Regions from separate parts of the Clostridium sp. CM042 genome, predicted to be linked through region 3. Evidence: predicted binding sites of a transcription regulator. Region 3 holds the regulator's gene; each other region holds the start of a gene.
The links. The regulator LexA, encoded in region 3, represses DNA repair genes until DNA is damaged. The targets are predictions, from matches to a motif close to CNAACANNTGTTNG.
Positions count from the first base shown of each region.

Region 1: the regulator LexA is predicted to act here: its motif matches at 2,898-2,911, upstream of ACWJJ7_RS06415 (DNA polymerase Y family protein).
Region 2: the regulator LexA is predicted to act here: its motif matches at 2,217-2,230, upstream of uvrB (excinuclease ABC subunit UvrB).

Region 1 covers NZ_CM143646.1:1,344,492-1,349,302, forward strand. Annotated here, with positions in the region: gene ACWJJ7_RS06400 (sensor histidine kinase) at 1-255, opposite strand, end outside; gene ACWJJ7_RS06405 (response regulator transcription factor) at 245-934, opposite strand; gene ACWJJ7_RS06410 (hypothetical protein) at 1,317-1,580, opposite strand; gene ACWJJ7_RS06415 (DNA polymerase Y family protein) at 1,596-2,852, opposite strand; gene ACWJJ7_RS06420 (hypothetical protein) at 3,126-3,269, opposite strand; gene ACWJJ7_RS06425 (hypothetical protein) at 3,297-3,578, opposite strand; gene ACWJJ7_RS06430 (hypothetical protein) at 3,666-3,953, opposite strand; gene ACWJJ7_RS06435 (hypothetical protein) at 4,240-4,811, opposite strand, start outside.
Region 2 covers NZ_CM143646.1:3,047,195-3,052,005, forward strand. Annotated here, with positions in the region: gene ACWJJ7_RS14590 (radical SAM protein) at 522-1,901, opposite strand; gene uvrB (excinuclease ABC subunit UvrB) at 2,258-4,243, shown strand; gene uvrA (excinuclease ABC subunit UvrA) at 4,269-4,811, shown strand, end outside.
Region 3 covers NZ_CM143646.1:579,875-584,685, reverse strand. Annotated here, with positions in the region: one part of gene ACWJJ7_RS02705 (IS3 family transposase) at 107-1,062, opposite strand; one part of gene ACWJJ7_RS02705 (IS3 family transposase) at 1,062-1,443, opposite strand; gene ACWJJ7_RS02700 (hypothetical protein) at 1,691-2,155, opposite strand; gene lexA (transcriptional repressor LexA) at 2,491-3,099, shown strand; gene ACWJJ7_RS02690 (methionine gamma-lyase family protein) at 3,193-4,473, opposite strand; gene ACWJJ7_RS02685 (ORC-CDC6 family AAA ATPase) at 4,738-4,811, opposite strand, start outside.

The DNA.
Region 1 (4,811 bases), 760 kb from region 3:
TTCAGGTATCTCTCCTTTGCTGAGCAAAGAAATTCTTTGCTCTAACTGAGTTATTATCTTTTTTCGTTCCTTACTTTGTGAGTATCTTGATGTATAGTAAACAACAATCGCTAAAAGAAGAAAACTTCCAATAACCATATCTCTCAAAAATTCTGCCACAGTTAATTGCAATTTCAAATCAATAAATAACATTAATCCTATAAATATAAAAAAAGCTAAAATAAAATAATTCCAGTTCCATTTTTTAATCTTCAATGATATAGCCTACCCCCCAAACAGTTTTAATATATTCCGGATGTTCAAAAGATTCCTCCATTTTTTCTCTTAAGTTTCGAATATGAACTGTTATTGTATTTGTAGATTTTGAATAATACTCCTCCTCCCTCAACAAATGAAACAACTTTTCTCCATTTAAGACATGTCCTTTGTTTAATAGTAATATTTCAATAAGGTTAAATTCTGTAGGTGTTAGTTTTAGTTCCTTGCCATTGAAATTAACATGTCTACTATTTCTATCTAAGATTAATCCTTTATAATATATAGTATTATTTTCCTTTGTACCTTCCCCATATTCCTTGTATCGCCTAAGCTGAGCTTTAACCCTTGCCATGACTTCCAAGGGATTAAAAGGCTTAGTGATATAATCATCTGCACCATAAGTAAGGCCTATTATTTTATCTTGATCCGCTGTTTTTGCAGTCAGCATTATTATAGGAAATTTGTATTTGGTGCGTATATTTTTACAAATGTTTAGCCCACTTATATCTGGCAGCATTAAGTCCAAAATAACTAAATCCAGCTCTTTATCTTCAAGAACTTCAAAAGCTCTCTTACCATTTTCAGCTTCCCATATTTCAAAAGATTCAGCTTTTAAATAGATTTTTAATATATCTCGAATATCTTTATCATCTTCAACAATCAAAATTCTCTCCATTTAATTCCTCCATATGTTTATATTAAAAAACTTATAATATTCTCAATTCCATTTAAACATATTATACCAAATAAAATTAGTGTATTCATGCTTATTTATATTTTTTACTAAGTTCAACATGGATTCATCACAATTCTCTCTGCGGCCTATATAGTTCTCTGTGTACGCTTCGTCTTGCTGTTACCAGCTTCAACGCAATACTCGATATGAGTGGTTGGTTAGACCCTTCTCAACAGGGACTTTCACCCTGCAAGTAAATGCCAAGCTTTGCTTCTCTCCTTAATGATTAAAATAACATATTAATCACATTCATAATATGAGAAACTAATAAAATAAAAAATGTGTACAGGCTATATTATTTCAGTAATTGATAGTCTGGGATCTAAATTTTAAATAATATCCACCTACAAGTACCCATCTCATATTTAATCTCATATAACCTTTCAGCTCCGTCAATTACACTCTGACACTTATAAATAATCATAACATTACCTGCCAATTTCTCAGTATCTTTTACTATAACCTTATCTATTTTTATAACTTGCATAGGTTCATCGCCTACTTGCATTCTAAACCTTATAGGCTTTATATCGCCTTTATTATCAGTGTATGAAACCATTTCTATAGGTAATGCTAAAACCTTCATTTATTATAAACCTCCTTAAAGCATTGCGCTCATTAATGGATAATCTTCCTCACCATCTGCCATTCCACCACACATACTATTTAGCCCTGAATGAAGAAAACAAGACCTAACTACAGCTTTTGGCCCATATTTTAATCTTATTTTATCAACGGTATCATTTATCTTTTTATCTTTTTCATAATCAAAACTATCTAGCAAAGAACACTGATAAAACTCATTACTACAAAAGTCTGTGATATGTATCCCCAATTGCCTTATTGGATTGCCTTTCCAAACATTATCAAATAAATAGCATGCTATTTCATATATTTTGCGAGTAGAGTCAGTTGCTACAGCTACTTTCTTTTGACGAGAATAAAATATTAAGTCGCTCCCCCTGACGCTTATACTTATCACAGTACAACAATTGTGTGAATCTCTTAAACGCATGGAAACTGTTTCACACAAGGATAGTAACACTTTATGAGCCGTGTCTTTATCTTCCACATCAAAAGCTATTGTTGTAGAATTACCTATACCCTTCATTTTAATATAATTGCTCTTGCGGACTTCTGAAAATTCGATGCCATTGGCGTAATTCCAAATAACTTGACCATGACTCTTTAATTTATTCTTTAAAATATCCAAATTATAATTTGCTAATTCTCCAATAGTATTAATATTTAAATTGTGCAATTTAGGTGCTGTCGCTCTACCTACCATAAATAAATCTTCAACAGGTAATGGCCACATTTTATGTTTTATTTCATTTGGGAAAAGTGTGTGAATTCTATCTGGCTTCTTAAAATCCGAAGCTACCTTTGCAAGCAATTTATTATTTGATATCCCTATATTCACTGTAAACCCAAGCTCATTCTTTATCCTCTCTTTTATAGTTTCAGCGAGTTTCAAATAGTCAGGATATAAATGTTCCATATTAGAAAAGTCCAAAAAACTTTCATCAATTGAAAAACGCTGAATACTTGGAGTGTATTCTAAAAATATTTGATGCATAGCTTCGCTACACTTCATATATAATGAATATCTTGGAGGTACAATTATTATTCCAGGACACTTAGCCCTTGCACTATATAAAGTCTCTCCTGTGTGAATATCAAATTTTTTAGCAGGCATTGATTTAGTTAAAACAATTCCATGCCTGCTTTCTTCATCTCCGCCTACTACAGATGGTACCGCTCTAAGATCTAACTCTTCCCCTTGTTGAAGTCTATATGCAGCTTCCCATGATAGATAGGCACTATTTACGTCAATATGAAATATCAATTTACTCATAGCATAAATCATCTTCCTTTTTATTAATCTTAATTTGCTCATATTAGAACATCAGTTCGTTATACTTATTATATACTACTTGCTTACTTTTTAGAAGCAAATTCGCATATTTTTTTTGTAATATATGTATTTCACATAGATTATTTCACTATGATGGGAATTCTATTAGTAACTATTCCCAAGGATCAGGTGCCTATTCATCAAAAAATCAAAAAGAACCAGCTAAATTACACCAGTTCTTTACTATTTCCATATATATTTAATTAACTGAGCTTATGCTTTTAATGCATGTTCTTCCATATTTTCTGTAAGTCTTTTTAATTCACTTAAATAATGGCTATTTTCTTTTGATTCTTCTATTGCTTCATCTATTATTTTTTCATCTGCTTCATTCGGATTATATGAATAGATGTGCATCAGTAAATTTATATAATAACAGCTAAATTACCATAAATAATCAATAATTTTAGGTACCGATGATACAAGAATTACACCTACAATAGCAACTAAAACAACTTTAATTAAGTCTCCTTTTACATCCTTTTTATTTTTATCCATTAGTACACCTATGACTATCCCAAGAAGCATACCCAATCCAGCTCCAATAGCTATATTATCAAATATTGATCCTAATGCAGCTCCGAGTGCTAATCCAATTCCAATTCCAGCACCAAGATAATAATTCTGTTTATCTTTTTTTCCATTATTATTGTTTTTATCAGACATATTCAACCTCCTTTACTGCGCTTAATCTAACTATTACGCAATAATTTCAAGTCAATTATACCATTATGTACCATAGATTACTATTTTTTAGCGTGGTTTTTGTAGTTCTAACTCATATTCTGGTATGAAATCTGGCGTAGTGCAAATGTTTCTGCAAGTTAAGCATGGGCCATCCATTTCTGAAATCGTATCTTTTGCAAAAATACCCAAGCCCTTATTTTTATAACCTACCCATAAATAATTGCTTGCAAACTTTTTATATTCCTCATCCACAGTTGTTGCAGGATTTTCGCTTTCTTGTATCACATAAATACAGTGGGAGTATAAATCGCCTTTTGAAGTCGTTAATTTATCTTCTGCGAAGCTATGCATCATCTAAGAATATGAGCAGCTCCGCAGGTGATAATTTAATCTAACTCCATAAACAATATTGTAATCACAAATGTAAAAAAGCTACACATCCCAATAATAATTAGGAGTGTAGCTTTCTCATGTTAAAAAACTAGAATTTTACAATATCTATTTAAGTTTTAATAAACCCGCTAAAATCAATCTCTGTAAAGCTGTGTTTTCATGCAGATTTGCACCAAAGTTAATTAGATACATTGATTTTAATACATTTCTCAGTATCCTACTTATCTTACTTATAAAATTTTATATATTATTTTAACTTGCTTGCTAGTTTTATATTTGATATAACCACTGTACAAGTAGTAAATATTGTAAAAACTATAAATGATACTAAAATAACTAATACATAAGTAGGTATAATTTCACCTAATATACTATAAATCTCAGGGTGAATATAATAACTATTAAAATTAGTCATATTGTACGGTAAGAAGTTCTTAAAAAAATGATTTAAAATAAAATCGTTATTAGGTAACATAGTCATTATAGCTAAAAAGAATGTTACAACTACCGCTGATGATAGAATCTGCTCTACTATCACTGTAAATAAGAGTGTTATAGACACCATTACTATAATTGCCATAAACCCTATTGTTACATTTAATAAATACTGCTGTAAATAAGTTATATTATAGGGGCAAAATAAGTAATTCACACTACTTTGAATAGGTAAATTTGCTCCCTTAAATCCAAGGATTGATAACCTTGAAAGCGAAAATATTAATACAGCTGTACCATAAATTACCGCACCTACTTCAAATCCTGTTATTATTTTAGCTTTAACTAAAGTTTTTTTACCATGTTTAGTTGCAATGTAAAGTT
Region 2 (4,811 bases), 1.4 Mb from region 3:
CAAATATTTTTAAGCGAAAAAAGGTATATATTACTTATAATGAATTAATAAGTAATATATACTTTATTTCTTTTTTATTATATAGGAAACAGCTCGCGAAAAATAATGTGGATAACTTAGATATGCCACAAGCGAATATCTAGAGACTGTGTTAGCCAACCTAGGACGATAGGTCTCAGATTTTCCCTGAACTGTTTTTAGAAATTCATGTTTTTTCGCCCGACAATATAGTACCATGGTAGCATAAGAGTCACATCTGTGGATATAGCTATGCATAATAGTATGAACTTTCTCCGGAAGTGATTTGAAATAAGAAGTGCAGAAACATTGAAAGTTGATTTAGAAATTCTTGTTTTGCTAATATAAAATTCTCGTGAGCCTGACTGGAAGGAAGGCTAGCGAACCGGCTGTAAGACGAATGTGAGTGCTAGAGGATTTTATATTTGCAAAACACTAGAATTTCTTAATCAACTTTCACGTTTCAAACTCTTATTTCAAATTACGCAGGAGAAAGTACATAATTAACCTTTTGATAATTCATCATTTCCTTTTTCATTAAAGGTCTCCTTCCACTCTTTATTGGCATAAGGTGTGAAAGCATTTGCAACCTTGTCAATATTTTCATGGAATTCTTTGTCGTTAAGCATAACATCTCCAGCAGCATCAGTTGGTTTAGCACCAACCTTTTGACATACATCTTTTATTACATTAGTATTATCTATCATCATACATGGTCTTAACATATTTTTGTTGTATGGCTGTCTATGTCTTAATTCTTTAAAGAAAGGATCCCTAAAAGCATCAATTAGTGGTCTTCCCTTTAAATTAACTGTTGAGAAATGTGCAAATATGCATGGTTCTGCATCCTCTTTTGAATTGATATGAAAGAAGTATTTACCAGCTATACACCCACCTACTAGTGGAGCGTCATTAAAGAAATCAATTGTAAAATATGGTTTTGTTGTTCTTATTTCATTAGTTCTTCTTCCAAGTCTTATTCTCTGCTCTGGTGTAAGCATCATATCAAACTGTGGATGTGAACTTACCGGCATAAACAAGAAATACCAACTTAATTTAGAACCTTTTTCAATTAGCATATCAGTAAATTTATCAGATAACACATCATCTATGTTAGTTCTTGTAACACATGTTGAAACTCCGAATAAAACTCCTCTTTCTTTAAGCAGATCCATAGCATGTATAACTTTTGCGAATGTACCCTTTCCTCTTCTTGCTTCTGTATCTTCTTCAAAGCCCTCAATCGAGAGCATTGGGAATACATTTGAACATTTTTGTATCCTATTGGCAATTTCGTCAGTTATAAGAATGCCACTAGTAAACGGGGAGAACATCATGTCATCAAATTTTTCATATATATCGAGTAGATAGTCATTATAGAAAGGTTCACCCCCAAGTATTATTATCCAGTATATTCCCAAATCTCTTGCTTCTTTAATTAATCTCTCTACTTCTACAGGTGGAATATCAGTATCTTTACTATAATTAGATGCATAGCAGCCAACGCAGTGTAAAGGACATCTCATAGATGGACTGATTAGCAAAACAAGTGGTATTTTTGTATCTTCGTCGGTTAAAAATTTGTTGCGTTTTGCACCAGCATACCAATTTGCATTTGCAAAGAAATTAGTAACCAATTTCTTAAGACAATTTGTGTCTGTATTAGTTAATATATTTTGTATATAATCATGTGTTGGTGGGTTGTTCTTGTAATAACTATAGACAAAATCTATTTGTTTTAGTTGAGATTCATCTTTTATTAGTTTACTTACATTCTCAAAAATTTTGTCAACATTTCTTTCTGGGTTCTTATCTAGATAATTAAGTAAAGTCTCCATGATTTTAGATTTCACACCTTTTTCTAAAGAATTCATAATACTCACAACAATTCCTCCATTTAAAATATTTTTTTATGCAGTATATTATTATTTAATGAGAATCAACTAAAATTAATCGTTAATTTTGTTTATATGCATATAGGTGATTATATATATATAGTATCTATTTCTGTAATTTAGAATAAAATGTAACCAATGAAAATTTTTAACGGTAAATTAGCTAGAACTATTGTTGAAAGAACTATGAATGGTGTTAATTATAATCTTTAAATTTTTTTAATTTATAGCAGTTGAATAGTTTTTGTGAATTAGTATAGGATATATTGACATATGGAAAATTTATAGTTAAAATGGAGGTAACGAACAAATGTTCAGAAAAAGGAATACAAGGCGGTGATTTTATGCATGAGTTTAAGTTACATTCAAAGTTTAAACCTACTGGAGATCAACCACGGGCAATTGATAGCATTGTGTGCGGAATTGAAGAAGGTAAAAAGTTTCAAACTCTTAAAGGAGTAACGGGGTCAGGTAAGACTTTTACCATGGCTAATATTATTGAGAGGGTTCAAAAGCCTACATTGGTGCTTGCTCATAATAAGATCTTAGCAGCACAGCTTTGCTCAGAGTTTAGAGAATTTTTTCCTGATAACTGTGTTGAGTATTTTGTTTCATATTATGATTATTATCAGCCAGAGGCTTATATTGCACAGACGGATACATTTATAGAAAAAGATTCATCTGTTAACGATGATATTGATAAATTAAGACATTCAGCTACATCGGCATTACTAGAGCGTAACGATGTTATTGTGGTGGCTTCGGTTTCATGTATATATGGACTTGGTAACCCCGAGGAGTATAAAAAGCTTACAGTGTCATTAAGGGTTGGCATGGAAAAGGATAGAAATGAAGTAATAAGACATTTAGTAGATATACAGTATGAAAGAAATGATATTAATTTTATTCGTGGAACCTTTAGAGTGAGAGGTGACACTATAGATATATTTCCTGCTTCGTCGTCAAGTGAAGGAATTAGAGTAGAGTTTTTTGGAGATGAAATAGAAAGGATTAGATCATTTGATTCTCTTACAGGAGAAATTATTGGAACCCTAAAACATGTATCCATTTTCCCGGCTTCCCATTTTGCTACATCCAAAGATAAATTAGAACAAGGCATAGCTCAAATAGAGCAGGAGCTTGAGGAGAGGTTAAAGGAGCTTACTTCAGAGGACAAAGCTTTAGAGGCACAAAGACTTAAGCAAAGAACAAACTATGATATTGAAATGATGAGAGAGGTTGGCTACTGTACTGGTATAGAGAACTATTCTAGAATTTTAGATGGTAGGGCTGCTGGAACGGCACCTCAAACATTGATGCATTATTTCCCTAAGGATTTCTTAATGTTTATAGATGAGAGCCATGTAACTCTTCCGCAGGTTAGAGCAATGTTTGGTGGGGATAAATCAAGAAAGACTAATTTAATTGAATATGGATTTAGACTTCCATCAGCATATGATAATAGACCGCTAACTTTTCAGGAGTTTGAGGGTACTATGAATGAAACGATTTTTGTAAGTGCAACTCCAAACGTTTATGAAGCAGAACATAGTGAGAATGTGGCAGAACAAGTAATAAGACCTACGGGATTATTGGATCCTGAAATAGTTATAAGGCCAGTTAAGGGGCAAATAGATGATTTATATGCAAGAATTCAGGAAACAATAAAAAGAGGCTTTAGGGTTTTAGTTACAACCCTTACAAAAAAAATGTCAGAAGATTTGACTAAATACTTTAAAGAAATGAATATGAAAATTACATATTTACATTCGGATATTGATACCATAGAAAGAATGAAAATTATCCAAGATCTTAGGCTAGGTACTTTTGATGTGCTAGTAGGTATAAATCTTTTGAGAGAAGGATTAGATATTCCAGAAGTAGCTCTTGTTGCAATACTCGATGCAGATAAAGAAGGGTTTTTACGTTCTGAAACCTCATTAATTCAAACAATAGGAAGAGCTGCAAGAAATTCAGAGAGCAAGGTACTAATGTATGCAGACAAAATTACAAAGTCTATGAAAAAGGCTATGGATGAAACTACAAGGCGTAGAGGAATTCAGATGGAATATAATGAAGAACATGATATAGTGCCAACCACTATTGTAAAAGATATTAGGGAAGTAATCGGATCTATAACAGTTGCGGAGGATAAAGAGGTATATGAAACCCTTGAAGCTGCAATGGATGCGAATTACGATGAAACTAAAAAGTTAATGGATAAGTATGAAAATGAGATGAAGCAAGCAGCTAAGGATTTACATTTTGAAAGAGCGGCGCAACTCCGCGATATAATTTATAAACTCAAGAAGCAGATTAAAAATATATAATTGTGTTGTAACAGAGGAGGAAAACATGAGGGATAAAATTTTTATAAAGGGTGCTAAGGTTCACAATTTAAAAAATGTTGATTTGGAGATACCGAGAGATAAATTTGTAGTGTTTACTGGACTTTCAGGGTCTGGTAAATCTTCACTTGCTTTTGATACATTATATGCAGAGGGACAAAGAAGGTATGTGGAGTCATTATCTGCATATGCAAGGCAGTTTTTAGGTAATATGGATAAGCCAGATGTTGAGTACATAGAGGGGTTATCTCCTGCTATTTCTATAGATCAGAAAACTACTAACAGAAATCCACGTTCCACAGTGGGTACTGTGACTGAAATTTATGATTATTTGAGACTTCTTTATGCTAAAGTAGGGATGCCTCATTGTCCTAAATGTGGTAAGGAGATTTCTCAGCAAACTGTAGACCAGATGGTGGATAGAATAATGGATATGCCAGAGAAAACTAAGATTTCAATTTTATCTCCTGTGATAAGGGGAAAAAAAGGTGAACATGTCAAGATAATAGAAAATATTAAAAAAAATGGTTTTGTTCGAGCTAGGATAGAT
Region 3 (4,811 bases):
TAATGCATTCACTTCGCTAAGAACTACTAATTTTTTTTAAATTAATCTGCTAAAAAATATAAACTCGCTGTAATCTGTACCCTTTGTCAAGGACAATTAGAAAAAACTATATTGAATTATAAAGATGATTTCTGTATTGAACAGGAGTCATCTTTTTCAAATCCCATTGATATCTATATCTATTATAATAGATCATATATTTTTTAATTTCTTTCTTTAACTCTACTAATGTTTGACACTCTTTTATGTTTGCCTCATCTTTGAAATGACCGAAGAATGATTCCTGTGGAGCGTTATCCCAACAGTTTCCACGTCTTGACATAGATTGTCCTAGTCCACAACTTTTAACGAGATTTTGAAGGATTGGACTTGTATAATGACAACCTTGATCTGAGTGAATAAATGCATCTTTAGATATTTTAATATTTCTATTCTTTTTTAGCTTTAGTATAGTATCAGTGACTATATCCATCTTAATATTAGCTGACACATTATATGCCAGTATTTCATTTGTAGAGGAATCCTTAATCGTTGATAAATACGCCCTATGACCCTTTCCATAAAACAAATAAGTTATATCTGTAAGCAATACCTTGCCAGGTATATTTTGCTTGAAGTTTCTATTTAATAGATTTGGTAAAACAGCATGTTCGAGGGTGGCTTTCATCATCCTTTTATAAGGATTTGCTTTTCTAATAGGACATACAATTTGGTATTTCTTCATTATCCTACGGATACGTTTCAAATTGTAAACGATACCAAATTCGCCTTCTAACGTCATTTTAATTTGTCTAGCTCCTTTTTTGCGGCCTTTAAAGTTATATGCTTTTAAGATAGTATCTCGCACTATTTGATCATGATCGTCACGTTGATTCCTAACTCCTTGTGAACTAACTGAGAAATAGTTGTAGTAGCCTGAACGGGATACCCCCGACACACTGCATAAATGGCTAAGCATATTTCTGAGTTTATATTTTTTAATTTGTGAATTGATAAGAATATATTTTTCTTCTGCTACTAATATTATTTTTTCTTTACCAGCCTTCTTTCTAGGATGTCGATTTTTTTTAGTAATTCATTCTCAGCTTTAAGTAAATTAACTTGGACCTTAAGACGTTTATATCTTTCTTCTATGGGAAGATCTTTCCCTCTTGATCTTCCGCACATTGATTTCCTTGTATCATTCAGTCCTATTACACCTTTTTTTCTATATGCAGTCCGCCATCTGTAAGCTGCTGATCTAATTCGATCATTTCCAAGAACGTCTATATCAAAACCATATTCTTTAAATATTTCTTTTATAGATTTGCCCTTTTCATTCTCTGTTACAAAAATGCGTTTATATTCATCAGTGTAAGTTATACCTTTAATACTAACATTTGTTACATATTTATTTTTGGATAACACTTTCACTTCTTTTTCTGTAAAATTCTTAATGCTCATTTATTCACCCCTAATCCTTTATTCCATTATACATAGAAAAACCCCATAGGGTAGTTTTTTTTAAATCGTCTACTCTATAGGGTACATTTTACTGTCACTCAAACATATATTTTTCTTTACGAATCTTAATTAAAAATAAAATAAGAAGTTCTAAAGCTCGCTTTAATGCATTATACGTAATATATACTTTTTTTGAGCATAAAAATATGCAATAGATTTTAACTATTTCTATATATACTTCTAATACTTATATTTTTTTTAGTCTTATAAGTCCAGGAAATTCTTCTTGAAGTAATCCTGAGTTATCATCTTCATTTTCAAGTAGCTCTTTTGCTCCGTCTATGTCATCTATAAATTCCCAAACTTCATTATTTTCAGGTATAAAATCATCTTTATGTAGTTTTGAAAATTCATCGTTGGCTACCACTGAATCATAATCTTCGAGTTTTGGTAGTTCCTCAATTTCATTTTCATTATTATCTACTTCTTCCGATAAATTAATTTCATCCTTATCATAAAAATTTTCTTCTACCCCTTCAATCTCATTATCCTCAAAAACTTCATCAATTTTTATAGCTTTTACATCGTACCCTTCCATTTCTAAACATTTACCGCAATTATTACATTTCTTATTTGAATTTAATTCGCAGACTTCACATTCTCCACAACTATTACAAATTTTCTTATTATTAAATATACAATTTTTAGACATACAACACCCCGCTCTATTTATTTCAATTACTTTCATAATAGACCATTATAGCAAATATATTTTCAATAATCAAACACTAACACTCTTTAACGACATTTCAGAAGGAAAGTCTCCCACTTCTATAAGTTGGAGTTACATGACCTAACAAATAGAAAACTTCAGTGGGAGTATAAATATCCTTCTGAAGTCGTCAATGCAGCTCCGCAGGAGATGATTTAATGATGACTTATGTAGTCACACATAGTAATATACAATTTTTTACCGCAAAATAGAACATAGGTTTGATGTTTTTACATTTATATGGTATAATTATACTATGAATGGGAGGCGTTGACGTGTTAACTGAAAAAAAAGACAAGCAAAGTGAAATATATAACTTTATAAAGAAACAGGTTCAATTAAAAGGATATCCACCTTCAGTCAGAGAAATATGCGATGGCGTAGGCTTAAGATCTACCTCGACTGTTCATGGGCATTTAGCAAGATTAGAAAAAAAAGGATATATTCGTAGAGACCCTACCAAGCCTCGTGCAATTGAATTAATAAAGGGTTCTGTCGTAAGAAAAGAACTTATAGATATACCTATTATAGGGAAAATCACTGCTGGAAAACCAATACTCGCAGTTGAAAATGTTGAAGATACATTTACTCTTCCTTTAAATTTCACTAAAACCAATAATGAACTATTTATGCTTAAAGTTTCTGGTAGCAGCATGATTGAAGCAGGAATATTGGATAAAGACCTTGCTATAATTGAGAAAATCAATACCGCTAAAAATGGCGATATAGTTGTAGCTCTTATTGATAATGAAGCAACTATTAAAAGATTTTTCAAGGAAAAAGATCATATAAGGCTTCAGCCTGAAAATTCAACTATGTCCCCTATCATAGTTGATGACTGTGCAATTTTAGGTGTACTTATTGGTATTTACAGAAAGTATTAAATACCCACTTTTAAAGAATTTATGGAACAAAAAAATCCTGCAATGAATATATCAATTGCAGGATTTTTTTATTCTATTACTAAATCATCAATATTAAATAACTCTTGAAAGCGCTATTAGTATTCCAATCTTAGCATGATCGAAAGTTAATCCACCCTGTAAATATGCTATATAAGGCTCTCTAATTGGAGCGTCTGCAGATAATTCTATAGATGCTCCCTGAATAAATGCACCTGCTGCCATTATAACCTTATCTTCATATCCTGGCATGTCCCACGGTTCGCATTGAACAAAAGAATCAATGGGTGACCCCTCTTGTATACCCCTACAGAAATTAATTAACTTTTCCTTATCATTAAATTTAATTGCTTGAATTATATCACTTCTTTTATCAGTATATTTAGGAAGAACTTCAAACCCTGCAAGTTCCATAATTCTTGCGCAGAAAATAGCGCCCTTCAATGCCTCCATAGCAATATGCGGTGCTATGAATAGTCCTTGATATAAAGAACGCATAACTCCAAACGTAGAACCACATTCTCCTCCTATTCCAGGAGTTGTTAGTCTGTAAGAAGCTTGCAGTACATATTCTTCTTTACCTGCAATATATCCACCTGTAGGTGCAATTCCACCACCAATATTTTTTATGAGTGATCCAGCAACTAAATCTGCTCCTACATCTGTAGGCTCCGTAACATCAATAAATTCACCATAACAATTATCAACAAAACAAATCACCTTTGGATTTATAGCTTTTGCAGCTTTTATAATATCTTCTATTTCAGAAATTAATAGTGCTTTTCTCCAGCCATATCCAGTAGATCTTTGAATATGAATTAACTTTATTGACTTATCTTCAATCAGTGTCTTTTTCATTAGAGCGATATCAACTTTAGAGTTATTATTTAATTCTAATTGTTTATATTTTACACCATAATCTTTTAATGAGCCTATATCTTCCTTAGTATTAATACCTATTATATTAAGAAGTGTATCGTAAGGCGTTCCGCATATAGACATCATGGTATCATTAGGTCTTAAATTACCAAATAAGGCTGCTCCAATTGCATGTGTTCCATTTACGAAATGCGGCCGAACAAGTGCACTCTCACAATTGAAAATTCTTGCATATACTTTATCTAATGAATCGCGTCCTATATCGCCATAACCGTATCCAGATGAATTTGTAAAATGACATTCGCTAATCCGTTCATCTTGTAGTGCTGTCAAAACCTTAAGTTGATTAAACTCTCTTATTTCATCAAGAATTTTAAACTCCTCTTGTACATCTTGTATTGCTATATCATAAAGTTCTAGCGTTTTTGAACTTATTCTATACTTCTTTTGAAGGTATTCTTTTGTTATATCTATCATGATTCCAGGTCCCCTTTGTATTATGTATTTATTTTAACGACATTTCAGAAGGAAAGTCTCCCACTTCTATAAGTGGGAGTTACATACCCTAACAAATAGAAAACTTCAGTGGGGGTATAAACCTCCTTCTGAAGTCGTTAATATTGCAGCACCGCAGGTGATGATTTAACTACCTTAATAATAGTAACATAAATAATACCGATGTAGAATAGTTTTATTTATATATCTCTTATATTCGGAGGTCTTTAATTGTCTCTTTCTATACTATTGTAGCACTGCAGATGATGATTTAACTTCTTCAATAATTTCTTCAACAGTTTCCTCTAATTCTTCGCCCA